DNA from 2 places in the Variovorax sp. P1_G12 genome. Region 2 is predicted to be linked to the other one. Evidence: riboswitches for the same ligand, from Rfam matches in the RefSeq annotation. Region 2 holds a riboswitch; the other holds the start of a gene.

Region 1 (15,715 bases), on a different contig from region 2:
CCCAAGGCCTTCCTCGATGCGCTGGCGCAGGAGCGCATCAGCTTCACCTTCGGCGCGCCGATCGCCTTCCTGGCCCCGCTCTCGGTGGTGCCGGACGTCAAGGCCTACGACTTCGGCGCGATGCGCATGTGGGCCTACGGCGGCGGACCGCTGGGCGCCGACATGGCGCGCAAGCTGGCCGACAGCTACGGCAGCGACCGCTTCGTGCAGGTCTACGGCATGACCGAATCGGGTCCGCTGGGCACGGTGCTCTATCCCGAGGAGGCGATCGCCAAGGCGGGCTCGATCGGCCGCGCGGGCGTGCCGGGCGTCGCAGTCGAGGTGCGGCGCGCCGACGGACAGCGCTGCACGGCCGGCGAAGTCGGCGAGATCCACCTGCGTTCGCCCGCGATGATGAAGGGCTACCTCGACAACCCGGAGGCCTCCGCGGCCGCCTTCGACCCGCAGGGCTGGTACCGCACCGGCGACCTGGCGCGGATCGACGAGGACGGCTACCTCTTCATCGTCGACCGGCTGCGCGACATGATCGTCACCGGCGGCGAGAACGTGTACTCGAAGGAGGTCGAGGACGTGCTCGCGATGCATCCCGACCTGCAGGACGTGGCCGTCATCGGCCGGCCGCATCCGGAATGGGGCGAGACGGTGACGGCGGTCGTGGTGGCACGCGCCGGTCGGGCGGTCGACGGCGAAGCGCTGCGCAGGTACCTCGAGCCGCAGCTGGCGCGCTACAAGATCCCGCGCGCCTACGAATTCCGCGACGCGCTGCCGCGCACGGCCACCGGAAAGCTGCTCAAGCACCAACTGCGGTAAAAACGCAGTCACCATGACCCCTACCTCGATCGCCTCCGCCCGCCCCGCCGCTGTCTTCGCGCGCGAGGGCGATGTCTGGCTGCCCAGCGAACTGTCGCGCGGGCCGTGGGATCCCCGGGCCCAGCACGGCGGCGCGCCCAGTGCCCTGATGGCGCATGTGGCCGAAAGCGCCATGGCCGAACCCGGCTGGCAGCTCGCGCGCCTGAGCGTCGAACTGGTCAAGCCGGTGCCGGTGGCGCCGCTGACCACGCGCTGCACCGCACAGCCCGCGCGCTCGACCACCCGCCTGACGATCGATCTGCTGGCCGGCGAGACGCTGGTGGCGCGCGCCCATGCGCTGATGCTGCGCAGCCAGGCGCTGGCGCTGCCCGACGGCCTGCCGGGGCTGTCGCCGCCACGCCTGCTGCCGCTGCCCGGCGACTGCAGCGAGCCGCTGCGCATCCCGGGCCTGCCCGTCGGCGTCTCGTTCCACGGCGCCGCCATGGACACGCTCGTCGCCCAGGGCGATATCTCGCAGCCGGGCCCGGGCGCGGCCTGGTTCCGGCTCGCGGTGCCGCTGGTGGCCGGCGTGCCGAACTCGCCGGCGATGCGCGCCGCCGCCGCGTCCGACTTCGGCAACGGGGTCAGCTGGTTGCTGCCGGTCGAACGCTACATGTTTTCCAATGCCGACCTGAGCCTGCACCTGCATCGCCAGCCGGTGGGCGATTGGATCGGCCTCGCCGCGGAAACACAGGCGCATGGCAGCGGTGCCGGCACCACGCTGTCGCGGCTCTACGACGAGCAGGGCCCGATCGGCGTCGCCGTCCAGACGCTGGTCTTGCGCGATCGCGACGCCGCGTAGGTCTCCCGAAGCCCCCCTTCGCAATGCTGGAACACGGGCGGCGACGCCCGTGGCATCCTCTGTCGGCGATTTCCGCAGGCAGCTCGAGGAGAGATTCCATGGTCGAAGGCAAAGTGGTTCTGGTCACCGGCGCGGGGGGCGGCATCGGCCGCGACATCGCGCTTGCCATGGCGGCCCACGGCGCGCGCGTGGTGGTCAACGACATCGGTGCCGCGCTCGACGGCGCCGGCCACAGCGCCGGGCCGGCCCAGCAGGTGGTCGACGAAATCCATGCCCTGGGCGGCGGGGCCGTGCCCAACGCCGACAGCGTGGCCGATGCCGCCGGTGCGGCGCGCATGGTCCAGTGCGCGGTCGACAACTTCGGCCGCATTGACGCCGTGGTCAACAACGCCGGCATCCTGCGCGACCGCTTCTTCCACAAGATGTCGGTCGACGAATGGGACGCGGTGATCAAGGTTCACCTCTACGGCAGCTACTACGTCAGCCGTGCCGCCGCGGTCTTCTTCAAGGAACAGGCCTCGGGCGCGATGGTGCACATGACCTCGACCTCGGGGCTGATCGGCAACTTCGGCCAGGCCAACTATGCGGCCGCCAAGCTCGGCATCACGGCGCTGTCGAAGTCGATCGCGCTCGACATGCTCAAGTTCAACGTGCGCTCCAACTGCATCGCGCCGTTTGCCTGGAGCCGCATGATCGGCGCCATCCCGACCGACACGGAAGAGCAGCGGGTGCGCGTCGCCAAGATCCAGCAGATGACGCCTTCGAAGATCGCGCCGCTGGCGGTCTACCTCGCCAGCGATGCGGCGCACGAGGTCAACGGCCAGATCTTCTCGGTGCGCAACAACGAGATCTCGCTGATCAGCCAGCCGCGCCCGGTGCGCTCGATCCACCGCTCCGAAGGCTGGACGCCGCAGACCATCGCCGAGCACGCCATGCCGGCGATGCGCGCCAGCTTCTACCCGCTCGACCGCTCGGCCGACGTCTTCAGCTGGGACCCGGTCTGACGAGCCCCCACGCTCCCTCACTTCGTGTGTCGCTGCCCCCCGAGGGGGCCGCAGGCCGCCTTGGGGCGGCCCGGCGCCGGCCTGATCTGACGAGCCCCCACGCTCCCTCACTTCGTGTGTCGCTGCCCCCCGAGGGGGCCGCAGGCCGCCTGCCGGCCTGATGCGGGTTGGTTTTAGCGGGACAATCCGCGCGTGAATCTTCATTTCGACCTGTTCGACCTCAAGCTCTTCGCCTATGTGGCGGAGGCGCGCAGCCTGACGCGCGGCGCCGACAAGGCCTGCATCTCGCTCGCGGCCGCCTCCACCCGCATCAAGCAGATGGAGGAAGCCATCGGCGGCAAGCTGCTGCACCGCACCGCGCAGGGCGTGAACATGACCGCGGCCGGCGAGGCCCTGCTCTACCACGCCAAGCGCGTGATGCAGCAGATGGAGCACCTGCGCATCGACATGCAGGACTTCGGCAAGGGCATCAAGGGCCATGTGCGGGTGTTCGCCAACACCACCTCGATCACCGAATACCTGCCCGAGAAGCTGGCCGGCTTCCTCACGCAGCATCCGGCGGTGCAGGTCGACCTGCGCGAATACCTGAGCGAAGAGATCGTGCGTTCGGTGGCCGACGGCGGCGCCGACATCGGCATCCTGGCCGGCGACGTTCACACCGGCGACTTCGACGCCCGGCCCTTCGGCCGCAACCAGCTGGTGCTGGTGGTGCCGACGGCGCATCGCTTCGCCGAGACGTCCGCGATGGCCTTCGTCGACACGCTCGAGGAGCAGCACGTGGGCCTGCACCACGCCAGCGCGATCCACCGCTTCCTGCTGCGCAAGGCCGAGCTCGCCGGCCGCGGCTACAGCCCGCGGATCCAGGTCGGCAGCTTCGAGGCCATCTGTCTCATGATCGAGGCCGGGGTCGGCGTCGGCGTGCTGCCGGCCTCGTCGGCGCGCCGCCTATCGCGCGCGCTGCGCATCACGACCGTGCCGCTCACGGATGCCTGGGCCGAGCGCGAGCTCAAGATCGTCGCCCGCAGCCGCGAGCAGCTGCCGGCCTCCGCGCGTGAACTCTTCGACTACCTCGCGCAGCCACCCGAAGCGCCCTGACACTGCATGTCCGCCGACCCGAAATCGCTGCGCCTGTTCGTGGCCGTGGCCGACCACGGCAGCATCAGCGAGGGCGCCAAGCGCTGTCACATCGCGCTGGCGGCCGCCAGCAAGCGGATTTCCGACCTCGAGTCGCGGGCCCGGCTGCCGCTGCTGGTGCGCCACGCGCGCGGCGTCACGCTCACCTCGGCGGGCCACGGACTGCTGCTGCATGCGCGCGCCGTGCTGTCGGCCATGGACCGGCTCGGTGCCGAACTCGACGATTTCCAGAACGGCGTGGCGAGCGTGGTCAGCATCACGGCCAACGCGTCGGCCATCGCCCAGTTCCTGCCGGCCCAGATCGGCTCCTTCCTGCGGCTGCACCCGGTGCTCAAGATCGACCTGCAGGAACGCGCCAGCACCGAGGTGGTCAAGGCCGTGCTGGGCGGCCTGGCCGACATCGGAGTGATCGAGGGCCACACGCCGGCCGAGGGCCTCGAATGCCTGCCCTACCGCAGCGACGAACTGGCCGTGGTGGTGGCGCGCGACCATCCGCTGGCCCGGCGCCGGCGCATCGGCGTGGACGAGGTGCTGCGCCACGACCATATCGTGGTGCGCGAAGGCACGGCGCTGCACCGCGTGCTGCTGAGCGCCGCGCTCGAGGCGCAGGTGCCGCTCAAGGTCCGCATGCAGGTCGGCAGCTTCGACATGGTGTGCCGCATGGTCGAGCAAGGCGTCGGCATCGGCGTGCTGCCCTTCGCGGCGATCCTGCCCCAGCTGCAGATCCTGCGGCTGCGCTGCCTGCGGCTCGATGCCCCCTGGGCGGTGCGCCGGCACCTGCTGTGCGTGCGGCGCGAGCAGGACCTGACCGCCGCGGCGCGCTCGGTGCTGGAGCACCTTCGAACCCCGGACCCGGCCTGACTGGCTCCCACGCTCCCCACTTCGTGGGGTTCGCTGCCCCCGGGGAAGGCAGCAGTCCGCCCGTCCGTGCGAAGTGTGGGGAGCGGCAGTTGCGGGTTGTGGATCGCCAGTGACATCAAGAACCTCGGCAATCACTGCGACTGCCGCTCGAGGCGGTCATTCCTGCAGTTGCTGCGCTTTTCCCACTCGCCGGTTGAAGTTGCCAAGATGCGCTTGCAGACGAACGCCCGCATTCGAGTGAATCGAACAGCCGGGTTGGGCCCGATCTCCGCCCGCTGCAGCTTCTTCTCAGCGCCCTCCAGCATCAAGCGAAGCTCGCCACCCTCGTCATAAATGACCCCGAGCCAGCGACTTCTTGACACCGGCTCAACGACCAGCGGCGGCCAGCTGGGGAGCGAGCAAGCGGCCCAGAGCGACGATGAGTGCTGCCGTGCCCAGATTCCAGATCAGGATCATCATGGTCGCGTCCAGGCTGTGGAAAATCGACATCGCCGTCGCACAGATCGCGGCCACGGCGAGGCCCCCTGTCAGCGAGACCGTGCTGACCGACAGCAGCGCCCCGTGGCGCAGCATGGCGAACATGGCCAGTGACAGCGGCAGGCTGGTCATCAGCACCGTGGCGAAGCATCGTGCCGTCTCGCCGAGCTGGACGCCATCGGGGCCGACGCTGACCCAATTCACCAGGCAACCGTACCCGAGGGTGCTCATCCACACGATCAGCGCAGGCACCGGCAGCAGCGCTCAGCCACGCGTCCGGTCAGGCAGATTCAGCATGAACGAGGCGACGGCCGCCAGCACACCGGTCAGCAGGGAGGCGGCCGTCCCGACGATGAAATCAACCTGCTTCAGTCGCTCAGCCAAGTCGGGGCGTACACCGTGGCCCACGGCCAACAACCCGAAGATCAGCGCCGGAAGCAGCAGCCACAGCGCCGCCCGTAGCACAGGCGGCCGAAGGCGGCGCACCGGCCGCGCATCAGCCACCATTGCGTCAATGAGATCGTTCGTCTTGATCATGATCCGGCAGGCCCATTGAACAGCTTGCGCAGGTTCTTGATGCGGCGGTAAGTTGCCACCTTCAAGGCAGCAACCGACATTCCGCTGACCGTGGCGGCCTCGCGCAGCGACATCTCCTGCAATTTCATCAACTTGATGGCGTCGCGTTGCCCTGGCGGCAAGCGCTCGACCGCGTCGTGCACTGCCGCAAAGTCCACACCCTCTCCAAAGTAGTTCGCTTCGGCGGCCGCCAAGGTTTCGTGTTCTGGTGCCAGCGACGTCTCGTGCTGTGCCGCGCGGCCTTGGCGACGGAGCCGATCGACGATGCGCCGGTGCGCGATCGCCACCAGCCAGGGGCCGAAGGGGCGGCTCGGATCGTAGGTATGGCGAATGGAATGCACGGTGAGCAGGACATCTTGCACCGTGTCCTCGATGTCGCTGCGATCGCGGTGCGCTTTTGCTGCCAGTGAACGCAGGTACGGCGTGATCTCGTCGAGCAGGCGTCGATAGGCCTCTTGTTCACCCACTTGGGCACGCGCCATCAGAATGGCCCAGTCGAACTCGCGCCCCGGGACGGACCCCTCGGGCGCGCGTTCTCCCTGGACATCGGTCGCCTCGGTCGACGATGCGGCGCGGCCGACGATTTTCAATGCGTGAATTCGATCGAGGTTGCTCTTCACACAGCGCACGATAGCTCGCAACGCGGCACGCCGACGCAACTATTTTTCTTGCGCGGTGCGTAACCTTTCACCGCGCTGTGGCGAACTATTGATTGTCGGTCTCAATGGGAGACCGCTACGCGAAAGGTCGAACCATGAGTCGTCAATTGTTCGCAGGTTCCGTTCTGTCTACCGCACTCGGACTTGTGTTGGCCGCATCAGGGATGTCGGCGCAGGCGCAAGGCACGGACATGAGCAAGATGCCGCAAGTCGTCAAGGACAACATGGCGCGCATGCAAAGCAACAAGCTGGAGAAGTGCTACGGCATCAACGCCATCGCCAAGAACGACTGCGCCGAGGGCGCGCACTCCTGTGCCGGTCAGTCCACGCAGGCGCGTGACCCCAAGTCCTTCGTGCTGCTGCCGGCCGGTGACTGCAGCAAGATCCAGGGCGGAAGCATGAAGGCGAGTTGATTGCCGTGGCCGCAGTGGGTGACGCACGCAGCGCGGTGCCGGTCGCCGCGGGGATCGGGCTGCGCTTCCAACACCACGAGGCGGTGCTCGATACACGGCCCGCAGTCGCATGGCTGGAGGCGCATACCGAGAACTACATGGGCGGCGGCTCCTCCATCCGCACACTCGCGGCAATCCGGCGCGACTATCCTGTTTCCCTGCACGGTGTGGGTCTGTCCCTGGGGAGCGCAGAGGGGCTGGACGCCACACACCTCGAACGCATTCGGGATGTCGTGCACCGGATCGAGCCCGGTCTCGTATCCGAACACCTGTCGTGGAGCGTTGTCGGGGGCAACTACCTGGCCGACCTGTTGCCGCTGCCGATGACAGACGAGGCGCTGGACCTCGTTTGCCGCCATGTCGACCAGACCCAGGCCTTTTTGCAGCGCCAGATCCTGATCGAGAACCCATCCACCTACCTGCGCTTCAAGCACTCGACGATCGCCGAGTGGGACTTTCTTGCCACCGTCGCACGGCGCACCGGCTGCGGCATCCTGTGCGACGTCAACAACATCTACGTTAGCGCGTGCAACCACGGCTGGGACGCCTCGACCTACCTGGCCGCTCTGCCCGCGGACGCCATCGGCGAGATCCATCTTGCCGGCCACGCGCTCAAGCAGATCGAAGGCGGGCAGGCCCTGCGCATCGACGACCATGGCTCGCGCGTCGCACCGGAGGTCTGGACCTTGTATACGCAGGCGTTGGCACTCTTCGGCCCGGTGCCGACCCTGGTCGAGTGGGACACAAACATACCGCCATTGGACGTGCTGCTGGATGAGGCGGCCCATGCAGCAGCGTTGATCGAAGAGGCGCAGCATGCCGTCGCTGTTTGATGTCCAGTGTGCGATGTGCCGCGGCCTGATGCAGGACGAGGCTGGCCAGGCGGCGGACCTGATCGTCGGCGCGGGACTGGCGCCCGCGCAGCGGCTGGGCGTCTACCGCAACACCATCGTCGCAACGCTTGCCAACGCGCTGCGGCTGTCGTATCCGGCCGCGCATCGCCTGGTCGGTGCCGATTTCTTCGAAGGCGCGGCGCAGATCTTTGCGCGCGACCGGGCCCCGCGCTGCGCCGATCTGAACGCCTACGGTGCAGAGTTCCCCGACTTCCTGCGGGACTTCGCGCCCGCAGCGACACTCGCCTACCTGGCCGACGTGGCTCGCCTCGAATGGGCGGTGAACCGCGCGCTGCATGCGCCCGACGACGATCCCCTCACGGTGGAGCGACTGGCAACAGTCGCGCCCGCCGATCACGACCGGGTGTGCTTCGTGGCTCACCGTTCGGTATCGGCGTTGCGCTCGGAGTTTCCGGTCGACAGCATCTGGCGCGCGGTGCTGCAGCACGACGGCGACGCCCTGGCCGCGATCGATCCGGGCAGCGGGCCCGTGTGCCTGCTGGTGCAGCGCCTGGCGGGCAAGGTGGAGGTCGAGCGCCTCGACGAGGGCGCGTGGCGTTTCGCAGTTGCGCTGTTCGACGGTAGGCCGCTCGGGACCGCGCTCGAGTCCGGGGTAGGCGCCGATGCGCCCGCGCTCCTTGCGCAGCACTTGGGCGCCGGGCGCCTTGTCGCATTCCGGCTCGCCAGTGCAGCGGACGTGCCGCGCCGGACCGGAGACACCTGATGACCCCTCTTCTCGCACGGCTGCGCCACCTGCTCGAGGCGACGCCCTACACCGTCCTCGCGGTCCCGTTGCGGCTCGCGGTGGCGACCGTGTTCTGGAACTCCGGAATGACCAAGCTCGCGAACTGGGCCACCGCGATGGCATTGTTCACGGACGAATATCGCTTGCCGTTGCTGCCGCCGGAAGCGGCGGCCTACATTGCGGTGAGCATCGAGTTGAGCGCACCGGTGCTGCTCATGTTGGGCCTGTTGACCCGACCCGCCGCCGGCGTGCTGCTGGGCATGACCGCGGTCATCGAGATCTTCGTCTATCCCCAGGCTTGGCCGACGCACATCCAGTGGGCCGCAATGCTGCTCGTTCTCCTGTGCCGAGGGGCCGGAGCCTTATCGCTCGACCACCTGCTGTGGCGAAAATGGACACTCGCCGCCAGCGCCGACAGCCTCTGAGTGAAAGCACAGTCTCAGTTCTTGAGATTGTCCTAGTCACGATGCCGTGGTCACAGTGTCGTGGAGCCTGCAAAGCACGTACCTCAGCTTGCCGCGCCGGCTGATCCGGCCGGCACGCAGTGGCGGGGCTGCAGGCGCGCCGTCGCCGAGCTTCTGGCGGCGCTGGAAGCCGGCATGGCAGATCAAGCGCGGAGCATCATGGATTCGGACGAACTTCGACCTGCATCGGTCCGTTGCGCTGTGGAGCCTGCCGGTGGCCGTGACGTTGGCCGTCTCGGGGGTCTACTTCAGCCTGGGCAACGAAGTGTTCCGGCCTGTCGTTCGCCTGTTTGCACCGATCACGCCGAACCCCTTGCAGGCGTTGCCGCGCCGGGCTTCTCCTGCGCCGGCACCGGCCCTTGCACTGCAGGCCGCTGTGGAGCGCGCCCGGGTCCATCTTCCGCCGTCCGCTCGGTCGTTCCTGCCCTGGTACGCGAGCCATGTTCCCCATCTCGGCGTCGACCGTGTGGCCTTCAAGGAGGACGGCATGCGGGAACGCCTGCTGCGCTTGCGCTACGAGCAGTTGTTCATCGACGACCAGACCGGCGAACTCAAGAGCATCAGCGGCTATGACAGTGGAACGGGCGCCGATCGCTTCCTCATCTGGCAATACCCGCTCCATACGGGCCGTGTGCTGGGCTGGTGGGGGCGCGTGCTCATCAGTCTGGCCGGACTGCTGACAGCGTCCCTGTGCGTCACCGGCCTCCTCGGGTTCGCAAATGCCGGCCAGCATCTCTCTGCCGAAGACATCTACCGATCGCTGCTCGAGACGCATCGCGACATCGGGATGAGCACGATCTATCGCGTGCTGTCCCAGTTCGAGCATCCCGGGTTGATCAAACGCAGCAACTTCAAGTCCGGAAAAGCCGTCTACGAACTCGACGACGGACATCGTCATGCCCATCTCCTTTGCCTCGACTGTGGACGCATTGAGGAATTTCACGACGATGCTCTCGAGCGCCGGCATGCGGCTATTGCGGCCGAGCGCGGCTATCGCATCAAGGATCAATCGCTGACGCTCTTTGGCGCCTGCGCCAAGCCCTCCTGTGAGCACCGGCCCCAATGAGCCGTAGCCGATACGTTTAGCAACCGTATTCGCCGTAAAAGGTGCGCGCACTTCGGAGGTCGAGCGTTGAGTGGTGAATGGGCGGTTTCGCTCGCCCCGGATGATTCACCATGACCCTCAAGTCTTCTGCGTTTGTCAAATGGGCTGCCTTCGGCGCAGTGGCAGCCGGTGCCCTCTTCGCTACTGCATCGGCCAGCGCCGACGTGAACTGGTCCATAGGCGTCGGCGTCCCGGGCGTCGCTGTAGTCAACCCTCCCGTGTACTACGAACCCGCGCCTGTCTATTCGGCCCCGCCGCCGGTCTACTACCAACCGCCGCCCCGCGTGTACTACCGACCACCACCGCCGGTCTACTACTACGGGCCGCCGGCGCCGGTCTACTACGGACCGGACTACAGGTACGGCCATCGCCACCACCACCGCCGGGATTGGGAAGATCGAGACGACTGAGACCGCCATCAGACCTCTGATGGCCAGCCGAAGAGGAGTGGCTTCGATGTCAGTTGTTCACCAGTTGCGACGCTGGGCAAAAGGCGTGAAACGTGACGGTATTACGCTGTGGCTCGCGGGTAAGCACCCAGGCACGCCTTGGTACGCAAAGGCGCTTGGCCTGTTCGTCGTTGGCTATGCGCTCAGTCCGATTGACCTGATTCCGGACTTCATCCCGGTCTTGGGGTACGTCGACGACGTGATCTTGTTGCCCGCGCTGATCTGGGTCGCGGTCCGAATGATCCCTCTTCCCGTGCTGGACGAGTGTCGGGTTCAGGCGGACGAGTGGATCCGCGCCGCAGGCTCGAGGCCCGAGAGCCGGGTCGGAGCCGCAGTCATCGTGGCCCTGTGGGTAGCTGCAGGAATCGCTCTCGGTTGGTGGCTACTGACGTAGGATGCCCCTCGCGCTTGCTTCGTCATCGGCGCATTGATACCCCTCGTTTTTTCGAACTGGCCATGACGACTCGCGCTTCGGCAACGTGTCGGTGAAGCCAACGATGTCGTCGGCGTTCGCCCTTCGTTCAGTTGCCACATTTTTCGCGTGGCTTACGAACTCCTGCTCCACCGACCGGCTTCTTGTTGCCCGATCGCTGCTGCCCTCGAAGCCCCGTTTGCGTCCGGTCATCATTGACGCCGACAGGTTCTCGCGCCACCGCCAACTCATCACGCCGACGCCGAGAAGATGCAGGGCCACAGCGGCCAGCAACGCATCGGCGAGCCATGCATGTATGTCTTGCAAGCGCTCGTCGCCCCAGAAGGTGTCGAGGCGGCTCATCCACCCAGTGAGCCCAAGAAGCAATACGAGCGACCAAAGCAGCCACACCATCCACAGCCCGAGGGGGTCGTGGCCGATGCAACGCGGCGCGCGGGCGCGAACATAGGCGAGCGTCGCGGTCGCGGAGGGCTTGAGGGCGGCGAGACTGCCATGCCCCTTGGCAAGCACCGCCCACAGCAGGCGCGTGACTACCACGCCGGCCGCTGCGTAGCCTGCGGCGCGATGTACTTGACCGCCGTCGTCCTGAATCGAGCAGAAGATGACCAGTGCGGCCAGCATCCAATGATGAAGGCGGACGGCGACGTCCCAGACCAGGGCACTGCTTCGCGTTGGATCCGCGTTGCCCGAAGTCGGCATAGACTACTTTTCGATCTCGCTCTTCACCGGCTCGAGTGTCTTGGCGTCATAGTAGATCTCGACCTTCTTGCCGGCCTTGTTTCTGCCGTAGATCTCATAGCAGTTGCCGTCGACCTTGAACTTGGAGATCGTGTAACCCTGTGCCTCGATGCTGGCCTTGGCATCGGTTTCCGACATCCATTCGGATTTCGGATAGACCTTGCAGTTCGCCTTGGCGAAGGCAGGCGCCGATGCGAAAGCGGAGAGGCTGAGAACGACGGCGAAGGTAATTTTCTTCATCGATTTTTCCTGGCTCAGTGAACGATTCCAAAAGCTTAGCATTGGTTCGTCATCGCCGACCGGCAATGACGAACGCGCGTCTCTTTGCATGGTGCAGAGGCATCGCCTTGTTGCTGGCGGCGGGCGCGCTGCTGACGTTGCATGGGCCTGTGGGGGCACAGGAGGTGCTCGTCGAGACGACCGGCAAGGGTGATCTCATCACCGTCGCCGCGTCGGCCGAACTGCAGGCTGACGCTGGGACGGTGTGGGGCACGATTTCGGACTACGACCACCTCGCCGAATTCATTCCGGACATCCACAGTTCACGCGTGATCCAGCGCGAAGGCAACAAGCTCCTGGTTGAGCAGACCGGCCAGATCGGCTTCCTGATCTTCCAGCAGTCCGTGCAGGTGACACTGGAGGTGCACGAGTCGCCGCAGCGGCGCATCGTGGCGCACGCTGTGGGCGGCAACCTGAAGGAGATGGAGGGCAGCTACGCATTGGAGAACCTGCCGTCGGGAGGGGTACGCCTCACATATTCCGGGCGTCTGGTGCCAGGGTTCGCCGTGCCGCCGGTCATCGGCGCTCTTGTTGTGCGCAACCTGCTGTCGAAGCAATTCACGGCGTTGGTGCGCGAGATCGTCCGACGCGACCTGGCGGCACGCGGGGCGCCGCGGGCGCCATAGCGAGCGAGGGCGTCGAGCCGTCCGCCGGCCTCCGGGTCGGCGGGCCGGCAAGGGCTTGCCGACGGCGGCGTAGAGCTCCGATACCGGGACCACGCGGCCGTGCAGCGGCAGGATGCGATCGACCTTCAGTCCGAACCCCTCGATGTTGGAGATCAGGTTGAGGTTGTTCGCGTTCGGCACCGCCGGCGGCGGCGAGTTCGGCGCACCGGGCGTGAAGGCATCCGCCTGGATCAGCAGTCTGTCGTTGTCTAGAGACCTGCAATCGGCACCACGCTGGTTTCGTCCGGGAGATCGATCAGGATGACGAACCGCGCGACGTCACAGGCGTCTTCATGCGATCGCCGTGAGGTGTTCGTAGAGGATGAAAGACCCAATGCCGATGAGCAGCACGCCACCAATGGCTTCCGCCCAACGGCCAGCGAGGTTGCCAAGCAGCCGCCCGACCATCACGCCGACGGTGACCATGGCGAAGGTCGCAAAGCCGATGGCGGCGGCCACCGGGAGGATGTTCACGTCCAGGAAGGCCAGGCCGACACCCACGGCCATGGCATCGATGCTGGTCGCGAAGCCGGTGATGGCCAGGAGCCAGAATCCGTGGCGGGTCGGCTTCTCGGCCTCGGCCTCGTCGGGCGCCTGGAGCGCCGCCACGAGCATGCGAATGCCCAGCACGCTCAGCAAGGTGAAGGCGATCCAGTGGTCCCAGTCCTTGACGTATCCGGACGCGGCATAGCCGAGCGCCCAGCCGACCAGCGGCGTGATGGCCTCGATGACGCCGAAGATGGCGCCGGTTCGCAAGGCCTCGGACCAGCGGGGTTTCTGCAGGGCGGTGCCCTTGCCGACGGCGGCGGCAAAGGCATCGGTCGACATGGCGAGGGCCAGCAACGCGGTGGAAGCGAGATTCATGTGAGGGTCGTTCTTCTACGGTCGGGCGAGAGCGCAAGGGCACGCCTCCGCTGCCCGACCTGCGTCGCGGGGACATGCCGATGGTCTCGCCAACCGAAGAACGGTTGCCGGCGCCACGGCATGCGAGACGCCGAGTGTGTTGACGCAGGCGCTTCCAGAAACGAAAGCCGGCTACTCCCCAAGGGAACCCTAAGTATAGGGACCGAAGCTGACCGTCTGCTCTCTCCGATGCCGACCTTTCCCCAACTGCGCGCCCTGCTTGCGCAGAAGGAAAGGTCCAGATCGGCGGTCGCCAACCGGGGCGGGAGCCTGGCTTAGCTACCGATCTCTTCTGAACGCATCAGCGCTTCGATCAGCGGGCAGCTGACTTTGCGCTTGGACGTCGAGCATTGACTGACCAAGTCCTCGAGTGCCGAAGCGAGTACCTGCAAGGCCTGGATGCGCTGTCGTACGTCTGCCAGCTTGTGCTCACCGATGCGACGTGCGGTGGAGCACGCTTGCCCCTCATCGAGCGACAGAAGAGCTCGAACGTCGTCGAGCGAGAAGCCCAGCGACTGTGAGCGTTTGATGAACCGAAGACGCGTCAGCGCCGTCTGCGAGTACCGCCCGATCCTGCCGCTTGGGCGCTCCGGTGCAGCCAGCAGACTCCGGCGCTGATAGTACCGAACGGTTTCGACGTTGACGCCCGCAGCAGCTGCCAGCTGCCCGATAGTCATCTGTTCCATAGTGGGCTTGACTCCGTACTCAGGTACGGACCTAGACTAACATCAATCAAGCAAAAGGAGCTTTCGTGTCAAGCCCATGGACCACCCCCGGCTCACTGTTGGCCGGCGCCGCCGCGGCCATCGGAGCATCAGCGTGCTGCGCCGGTCCGTTGCTGCTGGTGGTGCTCGGTGTCGGCGGTGCATGGGGCTCTCGCCTGGTGGCCCTGGAGGCCTATCAGCCATTCTTCATGGCAGCCGCGATTGGCTTCTTTGGCTATGCCTTCCACAGGCTTTACCGCGAGCCCGAGGCGTGCGCTCCCGGCGAGGCATGCGCCGGTTCCGCCGTGCGTCGACGGCAGCGTGTCGTTTTCTGGATCGTCGCGCTTGTTGCCGCTGCACTGATGGCTTTTCCGCTCTACGCGCCGGTTTTCTATTGAGGTGAGCTCATGAAATTGTTTGCTCTCTTGTTGGTCACAGCGGTAACGTCGTCCGGGGCGCTGGCTGCCGGCGCTCGCACCGCAACGCTGGATGTCTCCCACATGGACTGCGCTGTCTGCCCTATCACGGTCCGCAAGGCGCTTGAGAACGTGCCGGGCGTTGAAGCAGCCAAGGTCGATTTCAAGACCAAGCGTGCGGTCGTCGCCTTCGACCCCGCGAAGACCACGCCGGAGGCCTTGACGAAGGCCACAGCCGAGGCCGGGTTCCCTTCATCGGTGAAGCAGGTTCGGTGAAATGAGCGATCTCGCACTGCAGTCGACCATCACGTGCCCGCAATGCGGTCACGCGAAGGAGGAAGCGATGCCCCTCGATGCTTGTCAGTGGTTCTATGAGTGCGAGGGCTGCAAGACGCTGCTGCGCCCGAAGGCAGGCGACTGCTGCGTCTTCTGCTCGTATGGGACGAACAAGTGTCCGCCGGTTCAGGCCAAGCCCTCCTGTTGCTCGAGTTGAGCGCGATTAGCTGAACGTGCGATCCTGCCGACTGTTGCCGGCGCGGCTGGGCGAGCTTGGAATCCACACCTTTCGGTTTTCTCTGAAGCAGACCCTTCGCGGAGACCTGAATCGACAGGTTGTCCCTTCACGCGGAAGTCCGAACGCGAGTTGAATGGGCCGACATTGCCGATCAGATCGAAGGACGCAGGTCCGCCAGTGCCTGGCACATGCCGAATCTTGAGTTTGCGCGCCCTGAGCACGCCACCGGAGACGTCGCCTCCCACGTCGACCTTCACGCCATTGCCGATCGCGCCCTTCCGACCGCTGGTGACCTGCGCAGCGCTCGCATCGACCGCAGCAGGAAGCTGTACGTAGACGACTCAGCCGACGAGAAAGTCATCTTTGTCGAGCAAAAAAAGGCAAGCCCAGTATCACTGCGTTTCCTCATTCGTTGAGCGGCACCAGCGACCGTCCACTGTTAGCCGGAGACCGTCCAACATTTGAAATGAGCGAGGCCGCATCTCCTAGGCTGGCGTGGCCAGTTTGAGGCCGATGATGCCGGCGACAATGAGACCAAGGCTGACTAAACGCCCTATGTTGGCCGACTCGCCCAGCAGAACGATGCCGAGGAT
Region 2 (15,715 bases):
CCAGCCGCTCGTGAATATCCGCCAGACCCTTGGGATAGGTGTCGCTGGTCATCACGATGTGCGACTTCTTGGCCAGCAAGGCTTCGAAGGCGTTGAAGAACTCTTCCTGCGTCCGATCCTTGTTGGCGAAGAACTGGACGTCGTCGATCAGCAGCAGATCGAGCGAGTGGTAGCGCTCCTTGAACTCGTCGAAAGTCTTGCGCTGATAGGCTTTGACCACATCCGAAACGAATTGCTCCGCATGGATGTAGAGAACTTTGGAGTCCGGCCGGTCGGCGAGCAAGCGGTTACCCACCGCGTGCATCAGGTGGGTCTTGCCCAGGCCGACGCCGCCATAGATGAAAAGCGGGTTGTAGAGGTGGCCCGGCATGCCGGCCACGTGCATGGCGGCGGCGCGCGCCATGCGGTTCGCCGTGCCTTCCACCAGGGTGTCGAAAGTAAGGCCGGAGTTCAGCCGGTTCTTGAAAGCCGCAGCCGCCGGATCCTCGCCCGGCGCGGGCAGGTCGCGCGGCACGTCGGTTTCGGAAATCACGGCCATCGATACAGGCCTGACAACGATTTCCCGAGGAGCGAGCGCTAACTCGATAATCACAGGCTGACCGTAGAGCTTCTCCGCCATGGCGGCGATCTTGCCGGCGTACTGGGCCCGGATCCAGTCGAGTTTGAAGCGGTTGGCCACGAAGATCGTGACCCGCGAAAGATCGTCCGCGACCCGTGCGGTCAGTGGCTTGATCCAGGTGTTGAATTGCTGTTCGGACAGCTCCTGTGCGAGCTGGTCGACACAGGCCTGCCAGAGGCTGTCGCCGATGCCGTCACTCGGCATGGGTGCTCTGAAAAGTGGTTTGTCCCTCAGCCATCTCTCGTCTTGATATTGTGGATAGTCGCACCCGCGATGCGCCGTCGATTCTAACTTGTCAAAACCTTATCCACACCGTTTCGGCGGTCGTCGAAGAGGCCCGGATCGGCGCCGGTGATTGTGGCGCGGACGAAACTTTGCGATAATCGCGGGTTTCCCTCAAAACCTCTTTGTGTGTTTCGGGGTATGTCCGTGTATCTGGGGGCCTCAGGGGGGGCCTCAGGGGCCTCTCCGGCCAAGGACTAATTAAGAAACTTAGGAATCGCGCCGACGGCCTTCGGGACCCGGAGGCTCACACGCCGGCCTTGCCGGTGAATCAGGAAAATCATCATGAAACGCACTTATCAAGCTTCCAAAGTCCGCCGCGCCCGTACCCACGGTTTCCTGGTCCGCATGAAGACCCGCGGTGGCCGCGCCGTGATCAACGCACGCCGCGCCAAGGGCCGCAAGCGCCTGGCCGTCTAAGGCGCGCCGGCACCGTTGCCAGTCGACCCGCTGCCGCCCTCACCGTCCGACGGCGTCCCGCGGTTGGCTTCCATGCAGCGGCTCAAGACCCGCGCGCAGTTCCAGGCCGTCCTCGCAGGTGCCACCGTGGCGCGCACAGCCCACTTCGCACTGCACCGCTGCGCGCTCGCCGCGCCGGACGGGGTCGAGCCGCTGTTCGCCATCGAGGACGTATGGCTCGGCGCGATGGTTCCCAAGCGCTGGGCCCGCCGCGCGGTCACCCGCAACGCGATCAAACGCCAGATCTACACCGTGAGCGCTGCCGTCGCTGAATCGCTGCCGCGCGCGGCGCACGTGGTGCGCCTGCGCGCAGCCTTCGATCGCCAGAAATTCGTCAGCGCGGCATCCGACAAGCTCAAGGCCGCCGTCCGGGCCGAACTCCAGCAACTGCTGGAGCGGGCCGCGACGGCGCGCGCATGATGCGGCGCCTCCTGATCGGTCTCGTCAAGGGCTATCGGCTGCTGCTGAGCCCGTGGCTCGGCCAGTCCTGCCGCTTCGAGCCGACCTGCTCCATCTATGCCATCGGCGCCCTCGAGCAGCACGGTGCGGTCAAGGGCAGCTACCTCACGCTGCACCGCATCGCCCGCTGCCAGCCCTGGTGCCAAGGTGGCCACGATCCGGTTCCCCCGAAGGCACAGCGACCGACGCCCAGGCGTGGGTCGCTGTTCGCCTTTCTCTCTTCCGACGACAAGAAGTCTTCTTCATGAACGATATCCGCCGCACCATCCTGTGGGTGATTTTTGGTTTCTCGCTGGTGCTGCTGTGGGACCAATGGCAGGTCTACAACGGACACAAGCCGACGTTCCTGCCCTCGACCAAGACCGCCGCCCCTGCCGATCCGTCGGCGACGCCGGCCGCCGCGAATGCCAACGGCGTCCCGGCCGCGGCCGCACCGGCGGCCGGCGCGGTGCCGGTCCAGGGCTCAGCGCCCGCCATCGGCGAGAAGGTCACGGTCTCCACCGATGTCTTCAAGGCGACCATTGACGGTGAGGGCGGCACGCTGTCCGAACTGCAGCTGCTGCAGTTCCTCGACCAGACCAACCACGGCGGCCTGGTCGAGTGGTTCCGCCGCCTGGTCGGCCTGCCGGTGCCGCAGAACGAGGTCCGGCCCGTGATGCTGATGGAGAACGGTTCGCCCGCCACCCGCTACGTGGCCCAGACCGGCCTCTTGAACACGGTGGACACCGGCGACCGCTTCCCGAATCACCTGAGCCTGATGACGGCGCGCCCCGGTCCGCGCGAGCTGGCCGCAGGCCAGAACACGCTCGAAGTGGCCTTCGAGTCGCAGCCCGTGGGCGGCCTCAAGTACGTCAAGACCTACGTGTTCCAGCGTGGCGACTACTCGATCCGCGTCAAGCACCAGATCGTCAACGTCAGCGACAAGCCGCGCGATGCGCAGCTCTACCTGCAGTTCACGCGCCATGGCACGGTGGCGGCCGGCACCATGTTCGGCACCAACACCTTCACCGGCCCGGCCATCTACACCGAGCAGAAGAAGTTCCAGAAGATCGACTTCAGCGCCATCACCAAGGGCAAGGTCGAGTTACCGGCCCCCGCCAACGACGGCTGGGTGGCGATGGTGCAGCACTATTTCGTCTCGGCCTGGCTGCTGAACGTGCCGGGCAGCGACGCCATCAAGCGCGAATTCCGCGTCGCCGACCTCGGCAACAACCTGTTTTCGGTCGCCATGGTGCTGCAGGTGCCCCAGCTCGCGCCAGGCGCGGCGCAGACCATCGACAGCAACCTGTTCGCCGGCCCCGAAGAAGAAAAGAAGCTCGAGGCGATCGCGCCCGGCCTCGACCTGGTCAAGGACTACGGCATCTTCGCGATCATTTCCAAGCCGCTCTACTGGCTGCTGAACCAGCTGCACGGCATCCTCGGCAACTGGGGCTGGTCGATCGTCGCGCTGGTGGTGCTGCTGAAGGCGGCCTTCTACTGGCTCAACGCCAAGGCCTACGCGAGCATGGCCAAGATGAAGGCCATCAATCCGAAGATCATGGAGATGCGCGAGCGGCTGAAGGACAAGCCGCAGGAGATGCAGCAGGAGATGATGCGCATCTACCGCGAGGAAAAGGTCAACCCGATGGGCGGCTGCTTCCCGATCGTGATCCAGATCCCGGTGTTCATCGCGCTCTACTGGGTGCTGCTGTCGTCGGTCGAGATGCGCCATGCGCCGTGGATTCTCTGGATCCATGACCTGTCGGCACCGGACCCCTGGTTCATCCTGCCGGTGGTGATGACCGCCACCTCGCTGTTCCAGACCTGGCTCAACCCGACGCCGCCGGACCCGATGCAGGCCAAGCTGATGTGGATCATGCCGCTGGCCTTCAGCGTGATGTTCATCTTCTTCCCGGCCGGCCTGGTGCTCTACTGGATCACCAACAACGTGCTTTCGATCGCGCAGCAGTGGTTCATCAACAAGCGCCTCGGCGTGCTGGGCAATCCGTCGAAGGCGTCCAAGGCGCCGAAGCTGGCGAAGCCGGGCAAGTAGGCTTCGGCATCCCCGACCCGAGGGCCGCGAAAGCGGCCCTTTTTGCTGGAAGAATCGTTCCCATGCTCTCGCGCACCGCCGATCCCATCGTCGCCATCGCCACCGCCCCAGGCCGCGGCTCGGTCGGGATCGTTCGCGTTTCCGGGCGGGAACTGGCGCCCCTGGTCGCCGCGCTCTGCGGCCGGGACCTGAAACCGCGCGAAGCGACCTACCTGCCCTTTCGCGACGTCGACGGTTCCGCGATCGACCGCGGCCTGGCCCTGCACTTTCCGGCGCCACACTCCTTCACCGGGGAAGACGTGTTCGAACTCCAGGCCCACGGCGGCATGGTGGTGCTGCAGCTGCTGGTCGCCCGTTGCCTCGCGGCCGCGGCTGAAACCGATCCGGCGTCCGGCCGGCCGCGCCTGGCCGGACTGCGCGTGGCCGAGCCGGGCGAGTTCAGTCAGCGCGCCTTCCTCAACGGCAAGATCGACCTGGCGCAGGCCGAGGCGATCGCCGACCTGATCGACGCCAGCACCGAGGCTGCCGCACGCAGCGCCAGCCGGTCGCTGTCGGGCGCCTTCTCGGAGGAAATCCACACGCTGCTCGAGGCGCTGGTGCGGCTGCGCATGCTGGTCGAGGCCACGCTCGATTTTCCCGACGAAGAGATCGATTTTCTCCAGGAGGCCGACGCCCAGGGCCAGTTGGCTGCGCTGCAGGTTCAGCTGGCGGCGGTCCAGCAGCGTGCCCGCCAGGGCGCCCTGCTGCGCGAGGGCATCAAGGTCGTGATCGCGGGCCAGCCCAATGCCGGCAAGAGCTCACTGCTCAATGCGCTCGCCGGGGCCGAACTGGCGATCGTCAGCGCGGTCGCAGGCACCACCCGCGACGTGGTGTCGCAGACCATCCAGATCCAGGGCGTGCCGCTGCATGTGATCGATACCGCCGGCCTGCGCGACAGCACCGACGAGGTCGAGCAGATCGGCATCGCGCGCGCCTGGGGCCAGATCGAAGGCGCCGATGCCGTGCTGTTCCTGCACGACCTGACGCGAAGCACGTCTCCCGCGTACGCGCTGGCCGATGCGCAGATCGCGAGCCGGCTGCCCGGCAGCGTGCCGGTGATCGATGTCTGGAGCAAGCTGGACGCCGTCGCGTCGGCGCCGAGCGCACTGTCGGCCACCGGTGTCAGCCTGTCCGCACGAACCGGCGCCGGCATCGAAACCCTGCGGCGCCGCCTGCTCGAAGTGGCGGGTTGGCAAGCGGTGCCCGAGGGCGTCTACCTCGCGCGGGCCCGCCACGTGCAGGCGCTTTCGCGCGTCGAGGAGCACATCGCCCTGGCGTCCGGCCATCTGGCGGCGCAGGCGCAGTTCCTGGATCTGCTGGCCGAAGAACTCCGGCTGGCGCAGAACGCGCTGAACGAGATCACCGGCGAATTCGGCGCCGACGATCTGCTGGGCGTGATCTTTTCCCGTTTTTGCATCGGCAAGTAACTGGAAGTGTGAGTTTGTGTGACATCTGTCACCACGCATTTGAGGTTTCGCGGATACTTCCGACGCACAGCAGGGTATACATCGATGTCATCCAGCATTCAGGATCTTTGCCGCGCCATCGCGCAGAACACCAGCTACGACGCCTTCGCTCCGGCGCTGAATGCTCACCAATGGGAAACCTTGGGGGGCTATCTGCAAGCCTTCGACCTCGCGGCCGGCCAGGTGCTGATCGATCAGGGCACGATCGACCGCACGGTCTTCTTCATCGAAAGCGGCGCGCTCAGCGTGCACCTGATCGGCGACAAGGGCCAGATGCAGCTCGCGATCCTGAATCCGGGCTCCGTGGTGGGCGAAGGGTCCTTCTTTTCGCGCGCGCCCCGATCGGCCAATGTGGTCGCCACGGGCGCGGCGCGCGTCTGGCGGCTCACGGCGATCCGCTTCGCCGAACTGTCGAACCGCCAACCCGATCTCGCCCTCGAAATCACGCTGGGGCTCGGCGCGGTCATCGCCAGGCGGATGGTGAACAAGCCCAAGCGGGTGGCCGTGACCTGAAGCCCGCCGATGACCCAGGCATGCGGGAATTGCCACACGGACAACCGTGACGGCGCCAAGTTCTGCAAGGGTTGCGGCAAGAGGCTGGATTCGCCGACGCCGGTGCGGCCTGCGGCCGTGACCGGCAGCGGCGAGGAGCGGCACGCCCCACAGCGCATGCCGATGCACTCGAACCTGCCGCCGCCACCAGCGCCAGACCCGCGCCGATCGGTTCCGGCACCTGCAGCGGCATCCCTGCGTCGCGTCGAGCCGGCCAAGCCAAAAAGCTCGATCCGAAGCACCGACGCCGAGCGCCCGAACCCGTGGCGCTCAGCGGTGATCGGCCTGCTGATCGTTGCCGGGCCGGTCGCGATCGCCGCCTGGTTCTTCTCCGAGCCGCCAGGCCCTGCGATACCGCCTGTGCCGGCCCTGGCGGCTCCCCCTCCGACGCCGTCGGCGCCTGTACTTGCGGAGCCCCCGGTGCCCCTCGCGACGCCGCCGCAGGACGAACCATCGGTCCCGACCCCGACCCCGACGTCAACCCCGGCACCCGCCCCCGCCCCCGCGGCGCCCATGCCCGCATCCGTGCCCACGACCAGCGCCCAGCCCGAACCAGCCATGACGCCGCCGGCCGCCCCGAAGAAGCCGGTGCCGCCTCTGGCGCCGAAGACTCGCAAGCCGGCACCGGCACCCGCGCCCGTCGCCGCGCTGCCGGCGGCGGCGCCCGAAGAACCGGCGCCGCCGCCGCTGGCGACGCCACCCAGCCCGCAGTCGCAATGCGCGGGCCTGAATTTCTTTGCGCGCGCCCAATGCCTGGCCGCACAGTGCGCCAAGCCGGAACTCAAGTCGGACGCCCAGTGCGAAGCGGTGCGGCGGCAGCAGCGGATCGAGGAAGAAAGACGCAATCCGACGCTGCTGAACTGAGAGCCCGGCCGAGCCGGTCGACTTCAGCCCTTTTGCAGCTTGTCGATCGCTACCGCCAGCGCGCCAGGCTTGCCTGACAGCACCAGGGTGTCGCCGTCGGCCAGCACCGTATCGTCGTCGGCATCGGCGGCCTTGCCGTCGCGCCGCCGCAGGCTCGCGACCCGCACCCCCAACCCCGCCAGCGCCAGCCGCGCGAGCGGCTGGCCGATGGCGCGGGCGCCGGTCGTCAACGTGAAGCTGTTGAGCCGCTCGTGGTCGACCTCGTCCGCGGTGTCGTCGTCGGCGCCGTGGAAGTAGCCGCGCAGCAGGTTGTAGCGGGCGTCGCGCTGATCCTGAACCACGCGGATCACGCGCCGCATCGGCACCCCGACCAGCGCCAGCGCATGGCTCGCGAGCATCAGCGAGCCCTCGATCGCCTCCGGCACCACCTCGGTGGCGCCCGCCGCCTGCAGCTTCTCGAGATCGCGATCATCCTGCGTGCGCACGATCACCGGCACCTGCGGTGCATGGGCGCGGGCATTGGCCAGCACCTTGAGCGCACCCGGCACGTCCTGGTAGGTCACGACCAGCGCGCTGGCCCGCGCCAGGCCGGCCGCCATCAGCGCCTGCATGCGCGAGGCATCGCCGAACACCACCGAATCGCCGGCCGCCGCCGCCTGGCGCACGCGGTCCGGGTCCAGGTCCAGCGCCAGATACGGAATGCCTTCGCGCTCCAGCACTCGCGCCAGGTTCTGGCCGCAGCGCCCGTAGCCGCAGATGATCACATGGCGCGCCGTGTTGATGGTCTTGCGAGCGATCGTGGTCATCTGCAGCGACTGCTGCAGCCAGTCGCTGGCAACCAGTTTGCGCACGATGCTGTTGCTGTACATGATGATGAAGGGCGTCGACAGCATCGACAGCACCATCGAGGCCAGCACCGGGTTCGCCAGCCAGGCCGGCAGCAGGTCCTGGCCCTGGGCCAGCGCCAGCAGCACGAAGCCGAACTCACCGGCCTGCGCCAGGTAGAGGCCGGTGCGCAGCGACACGCCGGCGGTGGCGCCGAGCCCGCGCGCCAGCGCCGTCACCAGCGCCAGCTTGAAGGCCAGCGGCAGCAGCAGCAACGCTGCGACCAGCGCCCAGCGCTCGACCACCACGTGCCAGTCGAGCGACATCCCGATGGTGATGAAGAAAAGGCCCAGCAGCACGTCGTGAAAGGGCCGGATGTCGGTTTCGACCTGGTGCTTGAATTCGGTTTCCGACACCAGCATGCCGGCCACGAAGGCGCCCAGCGCCAGGCTCAGGCCGGCGAGCTCGGTCAGCCAGGCCAGGCCCAGTGTGATCAGCAGCAGGTTGAGCATGAAGAGCTCCTCGCTGCGCCGGCGCGCCACCAGCGTGAGCCACCAGCGCATCACGCGCGGGCCGCCATACATCAGCACGGCGATCAGGAAGCCGGCCTTCAGCAGTGCCAGGCCAAGCGCCTTCAGCAGCGCTTCCGGCGGTGCGCCCAACGCGGGGATCAGCACCAGCAGCGGCACCACCGCGAGATCCTGGAACAGCAGCACGCCCATCACGCGCTTGCCGTGCTCGCTGTCGATTTCGAGGCGCTCGGCCATCAGCTTGACCACGATCGCCGTGCTGCTCATCGTGAGCGCGCCCGAGAACACCAGCGCGGCCTGCCAGTCCAGCCGCCATGCGGCCGGCAGCCAGGAGGAAATCAGCAACGCACCGCCGGTGGCGACCGCGATGGTCAGCATCACCTGCAGCAACCCGAGGCCGAAGACATGCAGACGCATCGCGCGCAGCTTGGGCAGGCTGAACTCCAGGCCGATCACGAACATCAGGAAGACGACGCCGAACTCGCCCAGGTGCCGGATGCCTTCCGAGTTCTGGGCCAGCGCCAGCGCGTGCGGACCGATCAGGACGCCGGCCGACAGATAGCCGAGCATCGGCGGCAGCCTGAGCGAGCGGCAGATCACCACGCCGATCACCGCAGCGAGCAAATACATCAGCGTGAGATCGAGCGAGGACATGGCCTGCATGCTAGCAACACGCTTGCCTGCATCCGGGGCGAATTCGTCCTCGCGGCCGCCATGGCATGCCCGGCCGATAAAATCCGCCGATGAGCTCCCGCCCTCCCGTGATCCCCGTGACCGACCCCGAAGCGCTGCTGGCGCGCGCCCGGACGACCTTCGACATCGAAGCGGCGGCGGTGCTCGGCCTCAAGGACCGACTCGGGCCGTCCTTTCCTGCGGCGGTGCAGAAGATCCTCGAGGTGCGCGGCCGCGTGGTCGTCATGGGCATGGGCAAGAGCGGCCATGTCGGCCGCAAGATCGCGGCCACGCTCGCTTCGACCGGCACGCCGGCGATGTTCGTGCACCCGGCCGAGGCCAGCCATGGCGACCTCGGCATGATCAAGGCGGTCGACCTGGTGCTGGCCATCTCCAACAGCGGCGAAGTGGAGGAACTCACCACCATCCTGCCGGTGGTCAAGCGCCAGGGCGTACCCCTGATCGCGATGACCGGCCGGCGCGACTCGACGCTGGCGCGCCATGCCGACATCGTGCTGGACAGCGGCGTCGAGAAGGAAGCCTGCCCGCTCAACCTGGCGCCGACCGCGAGCACCACCGCGCAGATGGCGCTGGGCGATGCGCTGGCGGTGGCGCTGCTCGATGCGCGCGGCTTCGGCACCGAGGACTTCGCCCGCTCGCACCCCGGCGGTGCCCTGGGCCGCAAGCTCCTGACCCACGTCAGCGATGTCATGCGTTCGGACGAGGAGGTGCCGCGCGTCGGTCCTGAAGCCAGCCTGAGCGAAATCATGCGTGAAATGAGTTCCAAGGGGCTTGGTGCGACCGCGGTGGTCGGACCCGACGGCCGCGCGATCGGCATCTTCACGGACGGCGACCTGCGCCGCAAGGTCGAGACCGGCGCCGACCTGCGCGCCCTCACGGCGGCCGACGTGATGCACGCCGGTCCTCGTACGCTGCGCGCCGATGCGCTGGCCGCCGAAGCGGCCGATCTGATGGAGCAGCATCGCATCACGAGCGTGCTGGTGGTCGACGCCGCAGGTGTCCTCATCGGCGCGCTCAGCATCAACGATCTGATGCGCGCGAAAGTCATCTGATGGGCATCGACTTCAAGCCCGAGACCCTGCTCGCCGCCCAGGACATCCGCATCGCCTTCTTCGACATCGACGGCGTGCTGACCGATGGCGGCGTCTACTTCACAGAGCATGGCGAAACGCTCAAGCGCTTCAGCATCCTGGACGGCTACGGCCTCAAGTTGCTGCGCACGGCCGGCATCACACCGGCCGTGATCACGGGCCGGGACTCGAAGCCGCTGCGCGTGCGCCTGCAGGCGCTGGGCATCGATCACGTGCGCTACGGCACCGAGGACAAGCTGCCGGCCGCCGAGGCCATGCTGGCGCAACTCGGCTTCGACTGGTCCCAGGCCGCCGCGATCGGCGACGACTGGCCCGACCTGCCGGTGCTCTCGCGCGTCGCTTTCCCGGCCGCGCCGGCCAACGCCCATGCCGAGGTGCGCGCCATTGCGCGCCACGTGACCGCGGCGCGCGGCGGCGAAGGCGCGGCGCGCGAATTCTGCGACCTGCTCCTGACTGCTGGCGGTCACTACCGGCGGCTGCTGGACCAGGCGCGGGGCTTCACCGAATGAAGTCGACCTGGAGCGTTCTGCGCGATGCCTTCGACCGCCTGACGATCTACCTGCCGATCATCCTGGCCGCGGTGCTCGCGCTGGGTACCTACTGGCTGGTGCGCAATGCGCCGGAATTCCTCGCGCCCGTGCCCAAGGAGGCGCCGACGCACGAACCCGACTATTTCATGCGCGGCTTCTCGGTGAAGAACTTCCTCCCCAACGGCGACCTGCGCAGCGAGGTGTTCGGCAAAGAGGGGCGGCACTACCCGGACACCGACACCCTCGAGGTGGATCAGGTGCGCTGGCGCTCCATTTCGCTCGAGGGGCTGGTCACGCACGGCTCGGCCGATCGCGGCGTGTCGAACGGCGACGGGAGCGAGATCCAGCTCTTCGGCAATGCGATCATCATCCGCGACGCGGCCAAGTCGCAAGACGGAACGCTGCTGCCCCGGCTCGAGTTTCGCGGTGAGTTCCTGCACGCCTTCCTGGACACCGAGCGGGTCAAGTCGAACCAGCCCGTCACCTTGATGCGCGGAACGGACCATTTCACGGCCGATTCGATGGATTACGACAGCCTCACCGGCGTCGCCAATCTGCACGGTCGCGTGCGCGGTCTCCTGATTCCGGCACAGGCCGCACAGCCAGGGCCGAAGCGCTGACGCCATGGACGCGTCAGCCCATCCCCTGCTGTTCGTCACCGGAGCCTCCAGCGGCATCGGCCAGGCGCTGGCGGCGCGCTTCTATCGGGACGGATACCGCCTGGCCCTGGTGGCGCGGCGCACCTCGGAACTCGAGGCCTGGGCGACAGCACGTGGATTGGACGCTGCCCGTTTCAGGATCTATGGCGCGGACGTGGCGAATGTCGACAGCATCGTGGCGGCCGGCACCGCCTGCATCGCGCAGCAGGGTGTGCCCGACGTGGTGATCGCCAACGCCGGCATCAGCATCGGCATGGACACCGCCGAACGCGGCGATCTCGATGTGATGGCCCGGACTTTCGCGACCAACAACCTTGGCCTGGCCGGAACCTTCCACCCCTTCGTCGCCGCCATGGCGGCGCGAGGCAGCGGTCGCCTCGTGGGCATTGCCAGCGTGGCGGCCATCCGCGGGTTGCCCGGGCACGGCGCCTACTGTGCCAGCAAGGCGGGCGTGGTGGCCTATTGCGAAAGCCTGCGCGGCGAGATGCGCGCCAGCGGCGTCAAGGTGGTCACGCTGTGTCCCGGCTATGTCGACACGCCGCTGACGCAGGGAAACCGCTACGGCATGCCCTTCCTGCTGCCGCCGGAGGCGTTCGCCGACCGTGCCTTCCGTGCGATCGAGGCCGGCACCAGCTACCGCGTGATCCCCTGGCAGATGGGCGTGGTCGCCAAGCTCATGCGGATGCTGCCAAATCCCTTGTTCGATCGCGTGGTCCAGGGCCGCGGCCGCAAGCGCCGGGAGGGATAGCTCGCCCCCAGGTTGGCTCACTGCGTGTAGCCGCCCACCCCCTGCCGGGGGCAACACCGGCGGCCCGGCGAAGCCGGTTCCGCGGTGTTTCACCAGCGGGCCTGGCTGCGCCGGCCGGGCCCACAGATCCGTTGCATCCATGAAAAAAGGCTCCCTCGGGAGCCTTCTTGCTGGGTGTCGCGTTCGCCGCGATCAATAGCCGCTGTTGCCGCCACCGCCGCCGCCGTAGCCGCCGCGACCACCACCGCCACCACCACCACCACGGGGACCGGCGCCGTAGGGACTGCGGAAGCCGCCATCGCCGCCACCACCACCACTGCGGCCGCCACCACCGCCGCCATAGCCGCCGCCACCGCCGCTGCGGCCACCGCCACCGCCGCCATAACCGCCGCCACCACCACCGTAGCCGCCGCCACCGCCGCCATAACCGCCGCCGCCACCGCCGTAGCCGCCCCCGCCGCTGCGGGGCGGACGGGCTTCCATCGGGCGCGCTTCGTTGACGACCACGCTGCGGCCACCGAGCGGTTGGCCGTTCATGCCGTTGATGGCTGCCTGTGCTTCTGCATCGCTGCCCATCTCGACGAAACCGAAGCCCTTGGAACGGCCGGTATCGCGTTCCATCATGACTTTGGCGCTCGTCACGGCACCGAATTGCCCGAAGGCCTGCTCGAGATCACCGTCGCGTACCGAGTAAGGCAGGTTGCCGACGTACAGTTTGTTGCCCATCAAGGGACTCCTATAAACACATCAAGAAAAGCGATGGAGTCCCGAGAGCAGCAATCCGACGGAACATCCGCCGAGTTGCGCGAAACTGACCGATCACCGTTTTGCCCCCTGAATTTTGAAGGAAGGCTTGTGCATTATGGGTGAAATGAGTCGAATGCAAGTAGGAATTTGCACTCATCCCCGCACCCCATGACCGGCGTTGGTGTGAGTGCTTGCATACATAGATGCTCGCGGACACGCTACAATCTGCGGGTCATTGGGGAGTAGCCGCCTTCCATCGCGAGAAGGGTTTGCGTCAACAGACTTGTCCTGCCCCGTGCAGGACATGGCGCAAGCAGCGTGCAGCCTGGCGAGACCTTTGACCGTGCGACTTCGGGATTCGGCCGAAGGCGTTGCACGGTCAATTGCGTCTTTCGGCCGTCGGAGTCCCTTTTTCTCATGGAAGCTTTTTTCGTTGCGACCGGTGTGGTCGCGCTCGCCGAGATGGGCGACAAGACCCAGTTGCTCGCCCTCATCCTGGCGGCGCGATTTCGCAAGCCCTGGCCGATCGTGCTGGGCATCTTCACTGCCACCGTGCTGAACCATGCGCTCGCCGGCGCGGTGGGCAACTGGGTCACCCATTTCCTCGGCGCCGACGTCCTTCGTTGGATCCTCGGCGGCTCCTTCATCGCGATGGCGCTGTGGATGCTGATTCCCGACAAGATCGACGAAGRCGACGTGCCCAAGTCATCGCAGTTCGGCGTTTTCGGCACCACGGTGCTCGCCTTCTTCCTCGCCGAAATGGGAGACAAGACGCAGATCGCCACCGTGATGCTCGCGGCCCGCTACGTGGACGCCTATGCATGGGTGGTGATGGGCACCACGCTGGGCATGATGCTGGCCAATGCGCCGGTCGTCTGGCTCGGCGAGCGGATCGTCAAGCGCGTGCCGATCAAGTTCGTCCACGGTATCTCCGCCGCCATCTTCCTGGTCCTCGGTGTCGTCGCGTTGATCGGCTGGAGTTGAGCGGCATATACTTCCGCCACGCGCCGATTTGCTCCAGCTTGCGGGCGCTTAACAAATGCAGCTAAAGACGGATGCCGGACCCGGCTCGTTTTTGGCGAGGCCGGGTCTTTTTCATCATGTCGTTCGTCGTCACTCCGCAATCGATGCAGTTCGCCGGCCCGCTGGCCTTGCGAAGCGGTGCATCGATCAGCCACTACACGCTGGCCTACGAAACCTACGGCCAACTCAACGCCGATCGCAGCAACGCAGTGCTGGTCTGCCATGCGCTCAATGCGTCCCACCACGTCGCCGGCGTCTATGCGGGCCAGCCGAAATCCGAAGGCTGGTGGGACAACATGATCGGGCCGGGCAAGCCGGTCGACACCGACCGCTTCTTCGTCATCGGCATCAACAACCTGGGCTCCTGCTTCGGCTCCACCGGACCGATGCACGACAACCCCGCAACCGGCCGCGCCTACGGCGCCGACTTCCCGGTGATGACGGTGGAGGACTGGGTCACTGCCCAGGCCTCGCTGCTCGATGCGCTCGGCATCGGCCGGCTGGCGGCGGTGATGGGCGGCAGCCTCGGCGGCATGCAGGCGCTGTCGTGGACGCTCCAGTACCCCGAACGGGTGCAGCACGCGGTGGTGGTCGCCAGCGCGCCGAGCCTCACGGCGCAGAACATCGCGTTCAACGAAGTCGCGCGCCGCGCGATCGTGACCGATCCCGACTTCAATGGCGGCCACTTCTACGAGCATGGCGTGATTCCGCGGCGCGGCCTGCGCATCGCCCGCATGATCGGCCATATCACCTACCAGAGCGACGACGTGATGAACGAGAAGTTCGGCCGCGCCCTACGCAGCGCGGTCGAGGGCAGCGCCGCGAACACCGAGTTCCTCTATTCGACGCAGGAGGTGGAGTTCCAGATCGAGAGCTATCTGCGCTACAACGGCGACAAGTTCAGCGAGTACTTCGACGCCAACACCTACCTGCTGATCACCCGTGCGCTCGACTACTTCGATCCGGCGCGCGCCTTCGGCGGCGACCTGCGCGCGGCACTTGCCCAGGCCAGCGCCAAGTTCCTGTTGGTGAGCTTCAGCACCGACTGGCGCTTCTCGCCGGCGCGCAGCCGCGAGATCGTGAAGGCCCTGCTCGACAACCGCCGCAACGTGAGCTACGCGGAGATCGACGCCCCCCATGGGCATGACGCGTTCCTGCTCGACGACGTGCGCTACATGAGCGTGGTGCGTTCCTACTTCGATCGCATCGCGAGCGCACCGAATGGAGTCGCAGCCCCATGAGCGCCGCGCCGGACCGCTCCAAGCGAGCTCGCACCGCAGTGCGCAGCACGGAGGTTGACCTATGAGCGATACCGAAACCCAGAAACTGATCGCCCGCCTCGTTCCCGAAGGTGCACGCGTGCTCGACCTCGGCTGCGGTGACGGCGCGCTGCTCGACCTGCTGCAGCGTGAGCGCGGCTGCAGCGGCTACGGCGTCGAGATCGCCGACGGCAACGTGCTGCAATGCGTGCGGCGCGGCGTCGACGTGATCCAGCTCAACCTCGACGAAGGGCTCGCGATGTTCGACGACGCCTCCTTCGACGTGGTGCTGCAGATCGACACGCTCCAACATCTGCGCAATGCCGAAGTGATGCTGCGCGAGACCGCGCGCGTGGGACGCATCGGCATCGTCGCCTTCCCCAACTTCGCGCACTGGCCGAACCGCATCAGCATCGCGCGCGGTCGCATGCCGGTGACGCGCCGGCTGCCCTACCAGTGGTACGACACGCCCAACATCCGCGTCGGCACCTTCAAGGATTTCCAGGTGCTGGCACGCAAGAACCGCTTGCGCGTGCTCGATGCCTTCGGCTTGCAGGACGGGCAGGAGGTGCGCTGGCTGCCCAATGCGCGCGCCAGCACCGCCGTCTTCAAGTTCGAGAGAGGGTAGGGCTCCCCCCCAGGTTGGGCTCACTTCGTGTAGCCCGCCCACCCCCTACCGGGGGCAACACCAGCGGCCCGGCGAAGCCGGTTCCGCGGTGTTCCTGGACTGGGGCATATTTCGAAGCCATGCCATTCACTCTCGACGCTGTGCGCCACAGCGAGCTGATCATCAAGAAGAGCCGCTTCATCGGCTGCGTCCAGCCGGTGGCCGACCGCG

Evidence for each region. A riboswitch is a leader RNA that binds a small molecule or an ion and turns the genes downstream of it on or off. The one in region 2 is predicted to bind manganese.
Region 1: linked by a shared signal. The riboswitch ahead of mntP (manganese efflux pump MntP) and the one ahead of AC1D2O_RS18455 (TMEM165/GDT1 family protein) in region 2 are both predicted to bind manganese.

What each region holds. Positions count from the first base shown of each region.
Region 1 covers NZ_JBFUBW010000031.1:72,876-88,590, forward strand. The annotation lists gene AC1D2O_RS28930 (class I adenylate-forming enzyme family protein) at 1-810, shown strand, start outside; gene AC1D2O_RS28935 (thioesterase family protein) at 824-1,651, shown strand; gene AC1D2O_RS28940 (SDR family NAD(P)-dependent oxidoreductase) at 1,750-2,655, shown strand; gene AC1D2O_RS28945 (LysR family transcriptional regulator) at 2,848-3,750, shown strand; gene AC1D2O_RS28950 (LysR family transcriptional regulator) at 3,757-4,650, shown strand; partial or broken gene AC1D2O_RS28955 (NrsF family protein) at 5,017-5,664, opposite strand; gene AC1D2O_RS28960 (sigma-70 family RNA polymerase sigma factor) at 5,661-6,323, opposite strand; gene AC1D2O_RS28965 (BufA1 family periplasmic bufferin-type metallophore) at 6,458-6,775, shown strand; gene bufB (MNIO family bufferin maturase) at 6,775-7,647, shown strand; gene AC1D2O_RS28975 (HvfC/BufC family peptide modification chaperone) at 7,631-8,431, shown strand; gene AC1D2O_RS28980 (DoxX family protein) at 8,431-8,877, shown strand; gene AC1D2O_RS28985 (transcriptional repressor) at 8,924-9,982, shown strand; gene AC1D2O_RS28990 (hypothetical protein) at 10,093-10,431, shown strand; gene AC1D2O_RS28995 (YkvA family protein) at 10,478-10,864, shown strand; gene AC1D2O_RS29000 (cytochrome b/b6 domain-containing protein) at 10,853-11,602, opposite strand; gene AC1D2O_RS29005 (PepSY domain-containing protein) at 11,606-11,881, opposite strand; gene AC1D2O_RS29010 (SRPBCC family protein) at 11,899-12,546, shown strand; gene mntP (manganese efflux pump MntP) at 12,877-13,449, opposite strand; yybP-ykoY riboswitch at 13,470-13,631, opposite strand; gene AC1D2O_RS29020 (MerR family transcriptional regulator) at 13,764-14,174, opposite strand; gene AC1D2O_RS29025 (mercuric transporter MerT family protein) at 14,240-14,590, shown strand; gene merP (mercury resistance system periplasmic binding protein MerP) at 14,600-14,884, shown strand; gene AC1D2O_RS29035 (GDCCVxC domain-containing (seleno)protein) at 14,886-15,101, shown strand; gene AC1D2O_RS29040 (hypothetical protein) at 15,311-15,538, shown strand; gene sugE (quaternary ammonium compound efflux SMR transporter SugE) at 15,608-15,715, opposite strand, start outside.
Region 2 covers NZ_JBFUBW010000015.1:51,508-67,222, reverse strand. The annotation lists gene dnaA (chromosomal replication initiator protein DnaA) at 1-823, opposite strand, end outside; gene rpmH (50S ribosomal protein L34) at 1,187-1,321, shown strand; gene AC1D2O_RS18515 (ribonuclease P protein component) at 1,394-1,780, shown strand; gene yidD (membrane protein insertion efficiency factor YidD) at 1,777-2,067, shown strand; gene yidC (membrane protein insertase YidC) at 2,064-3,851, shown strand; gene mnmE (tRNA uridine-5-carboxymethylaminomethyl(34) synthesis GTPase MnmE) at 3,914-5,317, shown strand; gene AC1D2O_RS18495 (Crp/Fnr family transcriptional regulator) at 5,402-5,869, shown strand; gene AC1D2O_RS18490 (zinc ribbon domain-containing protein) at 5,879-6,772, shown strand; gene AC1D2O_RS18485 (cation:proton antiporter) at 6,796-8,781, opposite strand; gene AC1D2O_RS18480 (KpsF/GutQ family sugar-phosphate isomerase) at 8,871-9,872, shown strand; gene AC1D2O_RS18475 (KdsC family phosphatase) at 9,872-10,420, shown strand; gene lptC (LPS export ABC transporter periplasmic protein LptC) at 10,417-11,061, shown strand; gene AC1D2O_RS18465 (SDR family oxidoreductase) at 11,066-11,848, shown strand; gene AC1D2O_RS18460 (RNA recognition motif domain-containing protein) at 12,041-12,574, opposite strand; yybP-ykoY riboswitch at 12,821-12,997, shown strand; gene AC1D2O_RS18455 (TMEM165/GDT1 family protein) at 13,013-13,579, shown strand; gene metX (homoserine O-succinyltransferase MetX) at 13,696-14,859, shown strand; gene metW (methionine biosynthesis protein MetW) at 14,921-15,505, shown strand; gene AC1D2O_RS18440 (IMPACT family protein) at 15,625-15,715, shown strand, end outside.